3 regions of the Enterococcus saigonensis genome follow, and region 1 is predicted to be linked to each of the others. Evidence: predicted binding sites of a transcription regulator. Region 1 holds the regulator's gene; each other region holds the start of a gene.
What was found. The regulator LexA, encoded in region 1, represses DNA repair genes until DNA is damaged. The targets are predictions, from matches to a motif close to CNAACANNTGTTNG.
Positions count from the first base shown of each region.

Region 2: a site for LexA is predicted at 2,331-2,344, ahead of dinB (DNA polymerase IV). Genes of this name have one in related genera too.
Region 3: a site for LexA is predicted at 2,785-2,798, ahead of parE (DNA topoisomerase IV subunit B). Genes of this name have one in related genera too.

Region 1 is NZ_AP022822.1:1,411,837-1,416,501, reverse strand. It holds gene EsVE80_RS06695 (metallophosphoesterase) at 1-801, opposite strand, end outside; gene EsVE80_RS13995 (hypothetical protein) at 1,121-1,249, shown strand; gene EsVE80_RS06690 (hypothetical protein) at 1,496-1,708, opposite strand; gene lexA (transcriptional repressor LexA) at 1,830-2,450, opposite strand; gene EsVE80_RS06680 (DUF896 family protein) at 2,619-2,861, shown strand; gene tkt (transketolase) at 2,949-4,665, shown strand, end outside.
Region 2 is NZ_AP022822.1:859,986-864,650, forward strand. It holds gene EsVE80_RS03990 (PSP1 domain-containing protein) at 1-248, shown strand, start outside; gene EsVE80_RS03995 (DNA replication initiation control protein YabA) at 235-576, shown strand; gene rsmI (16S rRNA (cytidine(1402)-2'-O)-methyltransferase) at 657-1,547, shown strand; gene dinB (DNA polymerase IV) at 2,380-3,498, shown strand; gene nrdG (anaerobic ribonucleoside-triphosphate reductase activating protein) at 3,586-4,188, opposite strand; gene nrdD (anaerobic ribonucleoside-triphosphate reductase) at 4,319-4,665, opposite strand, start outside.
Region 3 is NZ_AP022822.1:1,689,602-1,694,266, forward strand. It holds gene parC (DNA topoisomerase IV subunit A) at 1-555, opposite strand, end outside; gene parE (DNA topoisomerase IV subunit B) at 567-2,624, opposite strand; gene EsVE80_RS07940 (CoA-binding protein) at 2,987-3,412, opposite strand; gene plsY (glycerol-3-phosphate 1-O-acyltransferase PlsY) at 3,548-4,180, shown strand; gene EsVE80_RS07950 (aldose 1-epimerase family protein) at 4,257-4,665, opposite strand, start outside.

The sequences.
Region 1 (4,665 bases):
TGGCACATGATAGTGTGCTAAAAGACTTTTAAGCGTTTGAGCATTTGACAAAACGTAACCTTTGTAAACAAGAGGATTATGAATAAAAAGATTATGGTGCATAAAGACAATTGGAATTCTTTTGTTGTTTTGTGCTCCTTTTAAACACTCTTTTAGCCAAGTCAATGTTTCTTTGGTTATTTGGCCACCCGTATGAGGTTGCGCACGACTTGGCTGGATGGGATACTCATTTGTATCCAAAAAAATGAAGTCGTATTTTTTATTAATTTTAAGCGCATAACTCAGAGAACTTTTGTCTACACTAGTTGCAAGGTTATAACCATCTGGAAAAAATTTTTTAAAATCAGCAGGTGAAATTTGGGCAATACGTTTCTTAGTATCTCCACTATACTTGCGTGCCCAGCCATCAAAAATATCGTGGTTTCCTGGAATTGCTAAAACTTTTATACCAATCTTTTGTAAAGGAGAAAAAATTTTTGCCATTTCTTTGGCACTTTGCTTTTCGCCGTTAAGTGTTAGATCGCCCGTTAAGATGATTGCTTTTGGCTTTACTTTTTTTGCTTTGTCAATAAAGGCAGTTAAAGCTTCTTGTTGATAATCCAAATCCTTACCGGCTGCAGTCTTTTTGATAAATTGAAATTCTTTCCCATCATCGTGAAGAGATGGGGCAATAAAATGAATATCCGTAGCTACCCAAAAAGTATTGTTTTTTGAATCGAATGCTGTTTTTTCAGCCTCTTTGTAGCAACCTGTCAAAACTACTCCTGTTAGAGTCAGTAGTAGCATTAGTATTTTTTTCATCTTCCACACTCCCGCAGGTTATCATAGCACAAAGTCGTTAATGATGTTAAAAACTTACCAAATTTTCAGTACAAGATTAACGAGTTGTGATGTTTTCAGAAATGTGATTCACGCATCGCTTTTTCTAAAAGCTATTAACGCCAGTACTGAATACTTTCAATAAGTTAGCCGGGTATCATTTTTACCAAGCTATCATTGGAAGATAGCGAATCTAACTTCCTTATCAAACATGCAGTATTTGCTTTAAGGAATTCTATCTTGTATAATCAGTAATCACAGGCTTTAAAAGTAATAGCTAAGGTAAACTAAGGAGAAAAAAATGAATCAAAAAGAAAAGATGCTCGAGTTAATTAAGAAAAAACAAGGCGGTGGCCGAGTAAAAGAAATGCAAGCACCAAAAAATGATCGTAAAAATATGCGAAAAGGTCCTAAAATTTATAACAAATAAGTAAAAATCGTACTCTCTAGTTGAGATAGTACGATTTTTTTATTTGCAAGTATTCGCGTAATAAAAAAATAGCAATATCTATAAAAAGTCTCGCAACGATTATATTTGTATTATTTAAGTAGCTTCATTTCAATTATTATGTTGTCAGACACAAAAAAAGATTTGACGTAAAAGTCCTGAGACTAATCTGTCAAATCTGAAAAATAATTTCTTATCAAAGTAATATTGAATGGCTATTAAGAAATTTTATTTGTATTGATGATAGGTATTTTGGCCTTTTTGGTTATAAGGATAAAATTTACGAATACTTTGACGATATTTTTTTTCGTCCCACATGGTAAACCAAATTAAAAAGGGAGGTACAAAAATCAAAGCGGCTAATGCAATACCATAGTGACTAATGACAAAGCTGACAATTAAACCCAAAACGATTAAAGAAATATTACGAAATGTATTCATCCTTTTCACCTCAATTAAAATATACGAACAAACGTTTGTATATTGATTATACGAAAGTATGTTCGGTTTGTAAAGTAAAAAAATAAATCCTCGAAAATTTCGAAGATTTATTTTTACCTTCTTAAAGTAAATCACGATAAAGGCCAACTACTAAACCCAAGATTTTAACATTTTGCAAGATGATAGGCTCCAGATAATCATTTTCTGGTTGAAGTCGGATATAATCACGTTCTTTGAAAAATCTTTTACAGGTTGCTTCGTCTTCATCAGTCATGGCAATTACAATATCTCCATTATTGGCGGAGGCTTGTTTTCGAACGATGACTTGATCGCCATCCAATATACCAGCATTAATCATACTTTCACCACGGATTGTTAGCATGAACAAAGAGCCACTGTCGTTTAATAAGTGTGGTGGAATTGGGAAAAAGTCTGATGCTTCTTCTACGGCTAAAATTGGTTCACCAGCTGTTACAACACCGAGCATTGGAATTGTTTCTGGTTGAGCTCCGATTTTTTCAAGCCCTAATTCGGTTAATTCAATTGCCCGTGGTTTTGTAGGGTCACGTAAAATTAAACCTTTCTTTTCTAAACGGGAAAGATGACCGTGAACAGTTGATGTGGAGGATAAAGAGACTGCTTCACCAATTTCTCGCACAGTAGGAGGATAACCTTTTTGCGAGACGCGATCGTGAATAAATTTTAAAATTTCAATTTGGCGATTTTCTGTGCGTTTAGCCATACTGCACCTTCTTTCTTTAATAATTTAAGTTTAGCATAAAGTATAAAACAAATCAAACAGACGTTCGCTTTGGGTTTGTGGTTGTCAGAGCGCTTTTTTTTAGCTAAGATAAGAAAAGAGTTGTGTTACTAAATAGTTTAAAGTTCATAATAAAAAGGGGATTTTAAAATGCTATCACAAGAAAAATTAGCACGTATTAATGAGCTGGCAAAAAAGAAAAAAGAAGCTAGCTTAACTGATGCAGAAGCACGCGAACAAATAAATTTACGTGAAGAGTATCTAAAAGCTTTCCGTTCAGGTATGCGACACCACATTGAAGGAATGAAAGTTGTTGATCCTAAAGGAAACGATGTAACACCGGATAAATTAAAGGAAATTCAAAAACAAAAAGGTTTACACAATCGGGATTGATATTTAATTGCTTTTCTAGTAATAATCCGCTACAATGAGGATGTAAACAATAAAGGTAAAAAAAACCTAAAATAGGAGGAAGCACAATTGTTTGATAAAATCGATGAATTGAGCGTTAACACCTTACGTACATTAAGTATTGAAGCAATTCAATCTGCAAATTCTGGTCATCCAGGGTTACCAATGGGAGCTGCACCGATGGCTTATGCTCTTTGGACAAAACATTTGAAAATTAATCCTGCCACATCTCGTAACTGGGCTGACCGTGACCGTTTTGTATTATCTGCAGGTCATGGTTCAGCATTACTTTACAGTCTACTACATTGCGCAGGTTACAAAGTTACAATTGATGATTTAAAAAACTTTCGTCAATGGGGTAGTAAGACACCTGGACATCCGGAGGTAAATCATACGGATGGTGTTGAAGCCACGACTGGTCCTTTAGGTCAGGGTATTGCAATGGCTGTTGGTATGGCAATGAGTGAGGCGCATTTAGCAGCTACTTATAATCGTGATAATTTTAATATCATTGATCACTACACTTACGCACTTTGTGGTGATGGTGATTTAATGGAGGGTGTCTCACAAGAAGCAGCGTCAATGGCTGGACACATGAAATTAGGCAAACTTGTCGTTTTATATGATTCAAATGATATTTCTTTGGATGGACCAACTTCAAAAGCTTTCACAGAAAATGTTGGAAAACGTTTTGAGGCTTATGGTTGGCAACATATTTTAGTAAAAGATGGCAATGATTTAGAGGCAATTTCTGCTGCAATTGAAGAAGCTAAAGAAAACGCAGACCAACCAACACTGATTGAAGTCAAAACAATTATTGGCTTTGGTGCACCGAATGAAGGTACAAATAAAGTTCATGGAGCTCCCCTTGGAGTAGAAGGCATCGCCGCTGCTAAAAAAGCTTACGATTGGAATTATCCCGATTTTACTGTACCTGAGGAAGCTTCAAAACGTTTTAAAGAAGCAATCAATGATCGCGGACAAAAAGCAGAAGATGCTTGGGATAAAATGTTTGCAGCGTATACGCAAGAATATCCACAATTAGCAGCACAATTTAAGGCTGCTTTTGCTGGGGAACTTTCTGATGGTTGGGATGCACAATTGCCTGTTTACGAAGAAGGAACGTCACAAGCAAGCCGTGTATCAAGTAAAGAAATGATTCAAGCTTTATCTAAAGCTGTGCCAACTTTATGGGGCGGTTCAGCAGATTTGTCATCGTCTAATAATACTATGGTGGCAGCAGAGAAAGATTTTGAACCTGGTCAATACGAAGGTCGTAATATTTGGTTTGGCGTTAGGGAGTTTGCCATGGCAGCTGCTATGAATGGTATTCAACTACATGGGGGCACCCGCGTGTACGGTGGAACATTCTTTGTGTTTACAGATTATTTGCGGCCAGCATTGCGCTTATCAGCAATTCAAAGTGCACCAGTTGTGTACGTTCTTACCCATGATTCTGTGGCTGTTGGTGAAGATGGACCAACGCATGAACCAATTGAACAGCTAGCAAGTGTGCGCTGTATCCCGAATGTTCAGGTTATTCGTCCGGCTGACGGAAATGAAACAAGAGCAGCTTGGAAAATTGCGATGACAACGACAAACAAACCAACTGTTTTGGTTTTAAGTCGCCAAAACTTACCGGTTTTACCTGGGACAAAAGAAAATGCTGATGAAAATGTTGCAAAAGGTGGTTATGTTCTTTCACCGCAACAAGGAGAAAAACCAGAGGGAATTTTACTTGCAACTGGTTCAGAAGTTGACTTAGCAGTGCAAGCGCAGGCAAAAT
Region 2 (4,665 bases), 550 kb from region 1:
ACGAAGCGGCGAAACGTGAGTTGCCTGATTATGGCAAAGAAATTGATACGCCAGATGGTAGAGGAAAAGTTATCGGTTTGAATTTATTAAATCGGGTTGTAAAAATCCGTTTATTCCAACGGGAAACACCGGTGGAATATCATTATGATGAACTAAAAGAATTTGAGGCAGAACAGTTAGACAAAGTAAAAACCTCAGCCGATGAAGCAAAAAAAGCAGGTGATGCTAGTGAGCATGGACAAACGTGATATTTATGATGGTTTAAGTAATTTAGAATTAGATTTAGAAAGTTCTTTGCAACAATTAACGGCGATGAAAGCAGCGTTACAAGAAATTGTTGAAAAAAATACGACTTTGGAGTTGGAAAACCAAAAATTACGGGAATATCTACAAGAGTTAAAAGAAGAAAATGCTGCAGAAGAAGTGAAACAAGGCATGTCTAAATCCCGCATGAATTTGGAAAAAATTTATGAAGAAGGTTTTCATATTTGTCGTGAATCCTATGGTGCAAGAAGAGAAAATGATGAACAGTGCGTTTTTTGTTTGGAAGTCTTGTATCGCGAAAGTCAAAACTAAGGGTGAAAGAATTGATTGGGAGGTAGCGTTTGTAACCTTTCTTATCAATTCTTTTTCACTTTATGAAAAGGGGATTGTACATGCAAAAGCAAAGTAGTTTTAAAGGTAACTCGGAAAACGGGACATTATATTTAGTACCAACGCCAATTGGTAATTTACAAGATATGACCTATCGTGGTGTGGAAACATTGAGAACCGTGCAATTGATTGCAAGTGAGGATACGCGAAATACTCAAAAATTATTGAATCACTTTGAAATTAAGACACCACAAAAAAGTTTACATGAACATAACTTTAAAGAACGGGTGCCCGAATTAATTCACTTGTTACAACAAGGAGTTAGTGTAGCTCAAGTGAGTGATGCAGGCATGCCTTCAATTAGCGATCCAGGACATGAATTGGTCGTTGCGTGTATTGCAGCGGCAATTCCTGTAGTAGCGTTACCAGGTCCTACAGCGGGATTAACAGCATTGATTGCTTCTGGCTTAACACCACAACCCAATTATTTTTATGGATTCTTACCGCGCAAAAAAAGTGAACAGCGTAACGTGTTAACTGCTTTGAAAAATGAGACAGCAACGTTAATATTTTATGAGTCACCGTATCGTTTAAAACAGACCATAATGAATTTAGCTGAGGTTTTTGGTAGTCGTCAAGCAGTAGTATGTCGTGAGTTGACGAAAGTACATGAAGAGTATTTGAGAGGAACTTTGGAAGAATTGGCCACGTATTTAACTGAAAATACAGTTAAAGGGGAATGTTGCTTACTTGTAGCGGGCTTTAACAAAAGCGATGATGCCACAAAGGCAGCTATAGAAAGGCCAGCATTAACTTTTAAAGAACAAGTGGAAAGTTTAATTGAAAGTGGTATGAAACCTAATGCAGCAATTAAAGTGGTTGCACAAAATAATCAAGTAAAGAAACAAATCGTTTATAAAGATTATCATGAAATTAATGAGTCAGTAGAATAAATGGAGGGCTAACTGTCAATAGGATAATGAAATAATGAATGATTTTTAGAGCTGCTCTTTGCTTCTTGAAGAGTAGTTTTTTTTACTTTTCTAAGCCGCAACAACCGCATTACTGCTTAGTTGGTTATGCGGTTCAAATACAAAATAAAGAATATTTTATATTTGAAATACAGGAATGATTAGCTTGTTTTGCAATACAGATTGTGATATCTCATCGGTCCATTATCAACACATTTTTCAACACAAGACATACTTTGTGTCAGTTCAGTTTCAACAATTCTGTTATAAAAATTCTGAATTACTCCCATGATACCCTTTTTCAAGATATTTATTACGAATGATTCGTATGACTTTCGCTTATTCTATGTTTTTTATCCTCTCCCTTTTTAACAGGTTGATCTCCTTTTGTTGGTGTTTTACTTGTTCTTCGAGTTGAGGGATTCTAATTTGCGCGTCTTCCTTTAGGGTGCGGCTTTCTTGTTTGTCTCATGTTCACTTCCATCACTTTCTGATTTGAAGGCTTCATGAGAATTATATAGCTTAATCCAGTCTTGAAGTTTTTTGACGACATTTCTTTGGCTATCCAATCCATCTAAATAAATAAGAAAAGCTTCAAGTTTTAATTCCTTTGAGTGGTCCTTATTCTTTCTTGTAGCAATCATGCCATAACTAAGACTTCATCATTTCTTTGTAGCATAACAAAATCTGTTGATGTTTATCTTTTAAGAATAAAATATAAGCATTTAGCGGCAATATACTCTCAAATAGCATGAAGAAAAGTTGCGAACATTTGTTTGTCTTTGTATAATAGAGAAGAATGCGAGGAGAGAATATGGCAGAGTTACAATTTCCTTTAAGAAACGATACGAGTCGTAAAATTATTCATATCGACATGGACGCTTTTTTTGCTTCTGTTGAAGAACGGGACAATCCTGAATTAGCCAAACATCCATTGGTTATTGCTCGCCATCCCAGTGATACAGGGGGAAGAGGCGTCGTAACTACTGCTAATTATGAGGCACGTAAATACGGTATTCATTCTGCTATGAGTGCACAAAAGGCTTATGAATTGTGTCCACACGCTATTTTTGTACCAGGAAATCACGAGAAGTATCGTGCAGTTTCAAAAGAAGTACGCAGTATATTTTTGAAGTATACCGATATTATTGAACCAGTTTCAATTGATGAAGCGTATTTAGATGTTACAAAAAACAAAGTTAGTAGTGTCTCGGCAGTAAAAATTGCACGATTGATTCAACGCGATGTCTGGGAAAATTTGCAACTGACTTGTTCAGCGGGAGTTAGTTATAACAAATTTTTAGCCAAATTAGCCTCTGACTTTATGAAGCCACAAGGAATTACGGTTATTCCACCCCGAGATGCGGTGACTTTTTTAAAGGCCTTACCAATTGAAAAATTTTATGGCGTCGGGAAAAAAACTGTTCCGAAAATGCATGAAATGGGAATCTTTACGGGAGCTGATTTATTTAAAAAAACAGAAATGGAATTAATTCAATCCTTTGGTAAAATGGGGTATTCTTTATATCGGAAAGTACGGGGAATACATGATTCACCTGTTTGTGTAACAAGAGAACGAAAGTCGGTGGGAAAAGAACATACCTATGGCAATCCTCTTGCAACTGAAGAAGCAGTATTATCACAACTTAGACAGTTATCTGAAAATGTAGCCGACTCTTTAAAAAGAGTTGGGAAACACGGTAAAACTATTGTTTTGAAAGTTCGATATACAGGTTATGAAACAGTTACTAAAAGAAAAACATTCCCAACTTATTTAGCCGATAAGCATACTATCTTTTCTCAAGCAAGTTTAATTTGGGAAGAAGTGGGTGGGATTGAAAAGGGCATCCGTCTTTTAGGGGTAACAGTGACAAATTTAGATCCAATAACTTTTGAAAATGTGATTTTGCCTTTGTGGGGAGACGAAGGTTAGTTTAAAAATAGAACGTACGTGCAAAAAAGACGAGGCAAATGTCTATTTGCCTCGTCTTTTTTATCAATTAGTATTTTTAAAGTATTGCTAGATTAAATCTTGCTTTTTTATTTGTTCAAAACTTTCTGTTGCATCGTGACATTTATCCCAAATAACAGCTTTTCCTAATGCTAAAGATTTTTTGACATCAATAATCCGTTGATTGCTGCTACCACGAAATTGAAGATTTAGATTACGTTTAGCCAGTTCAAAACGTCCATCCACTAGAATATCAATTTTATTTAGCAATTCTAATTTATCGTCAGTTTCTTGGAGCAGTTCTTCAAAAGTATACCCAGACCAACTCCAAATATCTTTTTGCGCTCCAAACTCTGTTTTTACCCGATTAACTACCTGTAAGCAGACTTGAGTATTTAAAAAAGGTTCGCCACCTAATAGTGTTAGTCCTTGAACATAATCATGACTCAAGTCTGTAATGATTTGATCTTCTAGTTTTTTGGTAAAAGGAGTACCATAGTTGAAATTTTGGACAGCTTTATTAAAGCATCCTTCACAGGCAAAAAGACAACCACTGACATACAAACTGTTACGAACACCTTCACCGTCAACGAAGTTAAACGCTTTATAATCTGCGATATAATTTTTACTATACATACTAGCTTGCCATTCTTTGGGTTTTGGATTACGCATAAAAATGCCTTCTTTCTAATATTGCATCTTGGCAAGTGTGCCAAGGTTGTTTTTTCATTTTTCTGGCAAGAAAACCCGAGCGTCAGCTAACTGCGTTCGGGCTTTTTTAGCTATTACGAATACAAAGACATCATTTCATGTGTTTCACACGTGAAGAAATTTCTTTATGCCGCCCATGAACCATTGGTCGTGCTTGCGGATTTCCCAAGTATCCACAGGTCCGTTTTACCACATCGCAGGTTTTAGGATCGTGGTTGCCACATTGCGGACATTCAAAGCCACGTTCTGTTGGCGTGAAGTCTCCTTCAAAACCACATTCATAGCAGTGATCAATTGGCGTATTCGTACCTAAATACCCAACTTTATCGTACGAGTAATCCCAAACAGCTTCTAAAGCTTTTGGATTTTGTTGGAGCATTGGATATTCACAATAATGAATAAATCCGCCCGAACAATATTTTGGATAATCTTTTTCAA
Region 3 (4,665 bases), 280 kb from region 1:
ATTATGAGTTGGAATTTCTGTTGCATAACCAGCAGAAATTCCAGTTGAGCCATTTACTAAAAGATTGGGGAATTTTGCTGGTAAAACAGTCGGTTCCTTTTCCGTGTCATCAAAATTCCAAACCATATCCACTGTTTCTTTTTCAATATCTTTTAGCAACTCACCGCTCAACTGTGATAAACGAGCTTCTGTATAACGCATTGCTGCAGGAGGATCTCCATCCATACTTCCGTTATTTCCATGCATCTCAATTAAAATAGCTCGTAATTTCCAATCTTGACTCATCCGAACCATAGCTTCATAAATACTGCTGTCTCCGTGAGGATGGTAATTTCCCATAATATTCCCCACAGACTTTGCTGACTTACGAAATGCTTTTTCATAAGTATTACCATCTTTATTCATCGCATATAAGATTCGACGTTGTACCGGTTTTAAACCGTCTCTTATATCTGGCAAAGCGCGTTCTTGAATAATATATTTTGAATAGCGGCCAAAGCGGTCGCCCATGACTTCCTCAAGTGTTAATTCTTGAATATTATGATTGTGTTCCACTTTGCCACCTCCTATTCTTCAAATAAGCTGATTTCTGCAAAGTTATCTTTGCTACCATCGGCATTTTTTGCGTGTGCTTTTTCTTCCTCAAAAATTTCACTGCTAGATACTTCTTCATCCGCTTTTTTTTCTAAAATGCTGCCATCTTCTTCTAATGAAAATTGAACGTGACTTTCAATCCACTTACGCCTTGGTTCAACTTTATCGCCCATTAATGTCGTAACACGTCGTTCTGCTTGGGCCGCATCGTCAATTCGCACGCGAATTAACGTACGAGTTTCAGGATCCATGGTGGTTTCCCACAATTGTTCGGCATTCATTTCTCCTAACCCTTTGTAACGTTGCAACATATAACCTTTTCCAACTTTTTGAATAACTTGTTGTAATTCTTCATCGGTCCAAGCGTATTCAGTCACCGCTTTTTTACCGATACCTTTTGAAACTTTATAAAGAGGAGGTAACGCAATATAGACTTTTCCAGCTTCAATTAATGGTTTCATATAACGATAAAAGAAAGTTAAAAGCAACACTTGGATATGGGCACCATCCGTATCCGCATCTGTCATAATAATCACTTTGTCGTAATTACAATCTTCAATAGCAAATTCTGGCCCCACACCCGCACCAATCGTGTAAATCATGGTGTTAATTTCTTCATTTTTCAAAATATCTTGTAGTTTGGCTTTTTCGGTATTAATTACTTTTCCTCGCAGTGGCAAGATTGCTTGGAACTTGCGATCGCGTCCTTGCTTGGCAGAACCACCGGCAGAATCCCCTTCGACCAAATATAATTCATTTTTCTGAGGGTTTCGTGATTGAGCTGGTGTTAATTTCCCTGAAAGTAATGATTCACCTTTTTTACGTTTTTTACCGGTACGACTCTCTTCGCGAGCTTTACGGGCTGCTTCGCGAGCCTCACGAGCTTTAATAGCTTTACGAACTAACATTTGGCTCATTTCGCTATTTTCTTGCAAATAAAAACCAAGCTGCTCGCCTAAAACACCATCAACTGCATTTCTTGCACTTGGAGTCCCTAGTTTTTCTTTTGTTTGTCCTTCAAACTGTAATAAGTTTTCTGGAACTCGAATTGAAAGTACGGCAGCTAATCCCTCACGAAAATCGCTTCCTTCCAGATTACGATCTTTTTCTTTTAATAGATTTACTTTACGCGCATATTCATTAAAAGCTTTTGTTAAGGAAGCTTTCATACCAGCTTCATGTGTGCCGCCATCTTTTGTGCGGACATTATTAACAAAAGATAAAATATTTTCTGAATAGCCATCGTTATATTGCATCGCAATTTCTACTTCAATGCCATCTTTTTCCCCATTAAAGTAAATCACTGGTGTTAGGGTGTCTTTTTCCTCGTTAAGGTAAGCAACAAATTCTTTGATACCTTCTTCAAAATGAAAAACTTCTGATACTGGCTCTTCACCACGTAAGTCCGTCAATGTAATTTTGACGCCACGTAATAAAAAGGCAGATTCCCGCAGGCGCTCAGCTAATGTTTCATAAGAAAACTTAATTGTTGAAAAAATGGTATCATCCGGTAAAAAAGTGACAGTAGTACCGTTCTTCTTTTTCGTTTTTCCAATTTTTTTCAATGTTCCTTGCGGTTTGCCGCCGTCTTTAAATTTTTCTTCATAAGCAATTCCATCACGGACAATCGTTACAGTAAGCCATTTTGATAAAGCATTTACCACACTTGCTCCTACACCATGAAGGCCTCCAGAAGTTTTATACCCTCCTTGTCCAAATTTCCCACCCGCGTGAAGGACAGTAAAAATAACTTCCACAGTTGGAATGCCAGAAGCATGCATCCCAACAGGCATACCGCGACCGTTATCACTAACTGTAATACTGTTATCTTGACTAATTGTGACATCTATTTCATTACCAAAACCAGATAAAGCCTCATCGACAGAATTATCGACAATTTCGTAAACTAAATGATGTAATCCACGACTATCCGTCGAGCCGATATACATTCCTGGTCGTTTTCTGACAGCCTCAAGTCCTTCCAAGACTTGAATGGAGGCGTCATTATACTCAGTTGTTTTTTTTGCCAAAGCAAACGCTCCTTTGATAAAAGTAATGGGACAAGCCCTGTTATACTACACTATTTTAACGCAATTCAAAAGCGCTCCTTCTATCTTACTCTAAAAAACCTGTGAAAAAAAGTATTAAATAAGTAAGAACAAAGACACCCTTCAAACTGAAAAGAAAAAACAAACATACGTTCTTGATTATTTTAAAGAAAAAAACTTGTAAATGCAATCCCAACTAATAATAAAAACACTTTTACCTAAGGATTATTTTCATAAACACTAGTTATTTACGTAGATTAAATCTACCCTTAAGACAAAAAAATAAGCAAACTCTTATGTTGCTCAAGTAGCTTTCAAGTTTGCTTAGTGAACTTTTATTAAATTTAGTATGCTTCCATTTTGTTTAACTCAATTTTGATACAACGATTCATAATCACATTACCCCGATTTGCTGCCTGTAACATTTCAAAAGCTTGTTCACTTTCTAAACCCAATTGGGCCCAGTAAACTTTAGCATCAGTTTTTAAAAAGTCTGCTGCTACTTCCGGTAAAAACTCGCTGCGACGGAAGATATCCACGATGTCAATTTTTTCTGGAACACTCACTAAGTCTGAATAAACTGTCTCGCCTAGAATTTCACTTCCTGCATATTGTGGATTTACTGGAATAATCCGATAGCCATGGTTTTGTAATAGTCGTGCGATTTGAAAACTTGTACGATCTTCCTTTGGACTCAATCCAACTACCGCAATCGTTTTTGCTTCTTTTAAAAATTGAAATATTTTTTCTTGGCTAGGATTTTGAAACATACTACCACTCCTTAACTTATCAAGTTTGATTATTGACCATCTAGACTATATCCTATTAAAGAAATATTAGCAAAGAGTTGTTCCTGTTTTTTTTTCATGCTAAAATTACGCTAGTTTGAAGAATTGAGGTTATTTATGAAAGTAATTATTTTAATGATAATCGCCTACTTATTAGGATCTATTCCTTCTGGTGTCTGGATTGGAAAAATTTTCTACCACAAAGATATCCGACAATTTGGAAGTGGCAATACTGGTACTACCAATACATTTCGTGTTTTAGGAAAACCGGCTGGAACTATTGTTTTATTAATGGATATTTTGAAAGGAACATTCGCCACATTGTTGCCAGCCATATTTCATATTACAAATATTAACCCGCTATGGTTTGGCGTTTGTGCCATTTTAGGTCATACTTTCCCGATTTTTGCCGGTTTTAAAGGTGGAAAAGCCGTGGCGACAAGTGCCGGAATGTTACTAGGCTATAGTCCTATCTTCTTTATTTACTCTGCAACAATTTTTGTTATTTGTCTTTTTATCACCAGTATGGTGAGTTTAACAAGTATGATTGCGGCAGTTTTAATTACGTTGTCTACAGTTATTTTACCAACAGTTTGGCCATCAGTTTTACCTGAGCACAACTGGCTTTTAACAATCATTGCAACTGGTCTTACACTATTTATTTTTTATCGTCACCGTGACAACATCAAACGCATAAAAAATGGCACAGAAAGTCGAATTCCATTTGGCTTAAATCGCCAAAAAAAATAAGTCCAACCTCATTAATCTTATTGTCAATTTCAAAAAGACCACTAAAAGACTAAAGTCTTTTAGTGGTCTTTTAATTTTATTTTACAGTAATTGCATATTTTGTACTAAATTTTTCTCGACCAGCAAGTTGTTGAATTCCTAATTTCTCAATAAGTTCTCCGGTAGACTCCGTTGTATCCGCGATACCGCACCATGGTTCAATACAAACAAAAGGCGACTCCGTTGGATAAGGTGACCAAATCCCAACATACGGCATATCTTTATAACTTAACGTGACACTATGCGGGGATTTTTCACTACAAATAGAAATTGCATTTAACCCTTTTGTTTCAAAGATAACCGCATCATTTTTAAACATATCATGTGTTAACGCTAAATTTGTATTGGTCTGTCCAAGTGTACGCTGTTCTAAATTGATATAGTTCCCATCAAGAGGCAAATTTAACCGCGATTTACGTGGAGAAAAAGCTAAATAATAGTCTTCA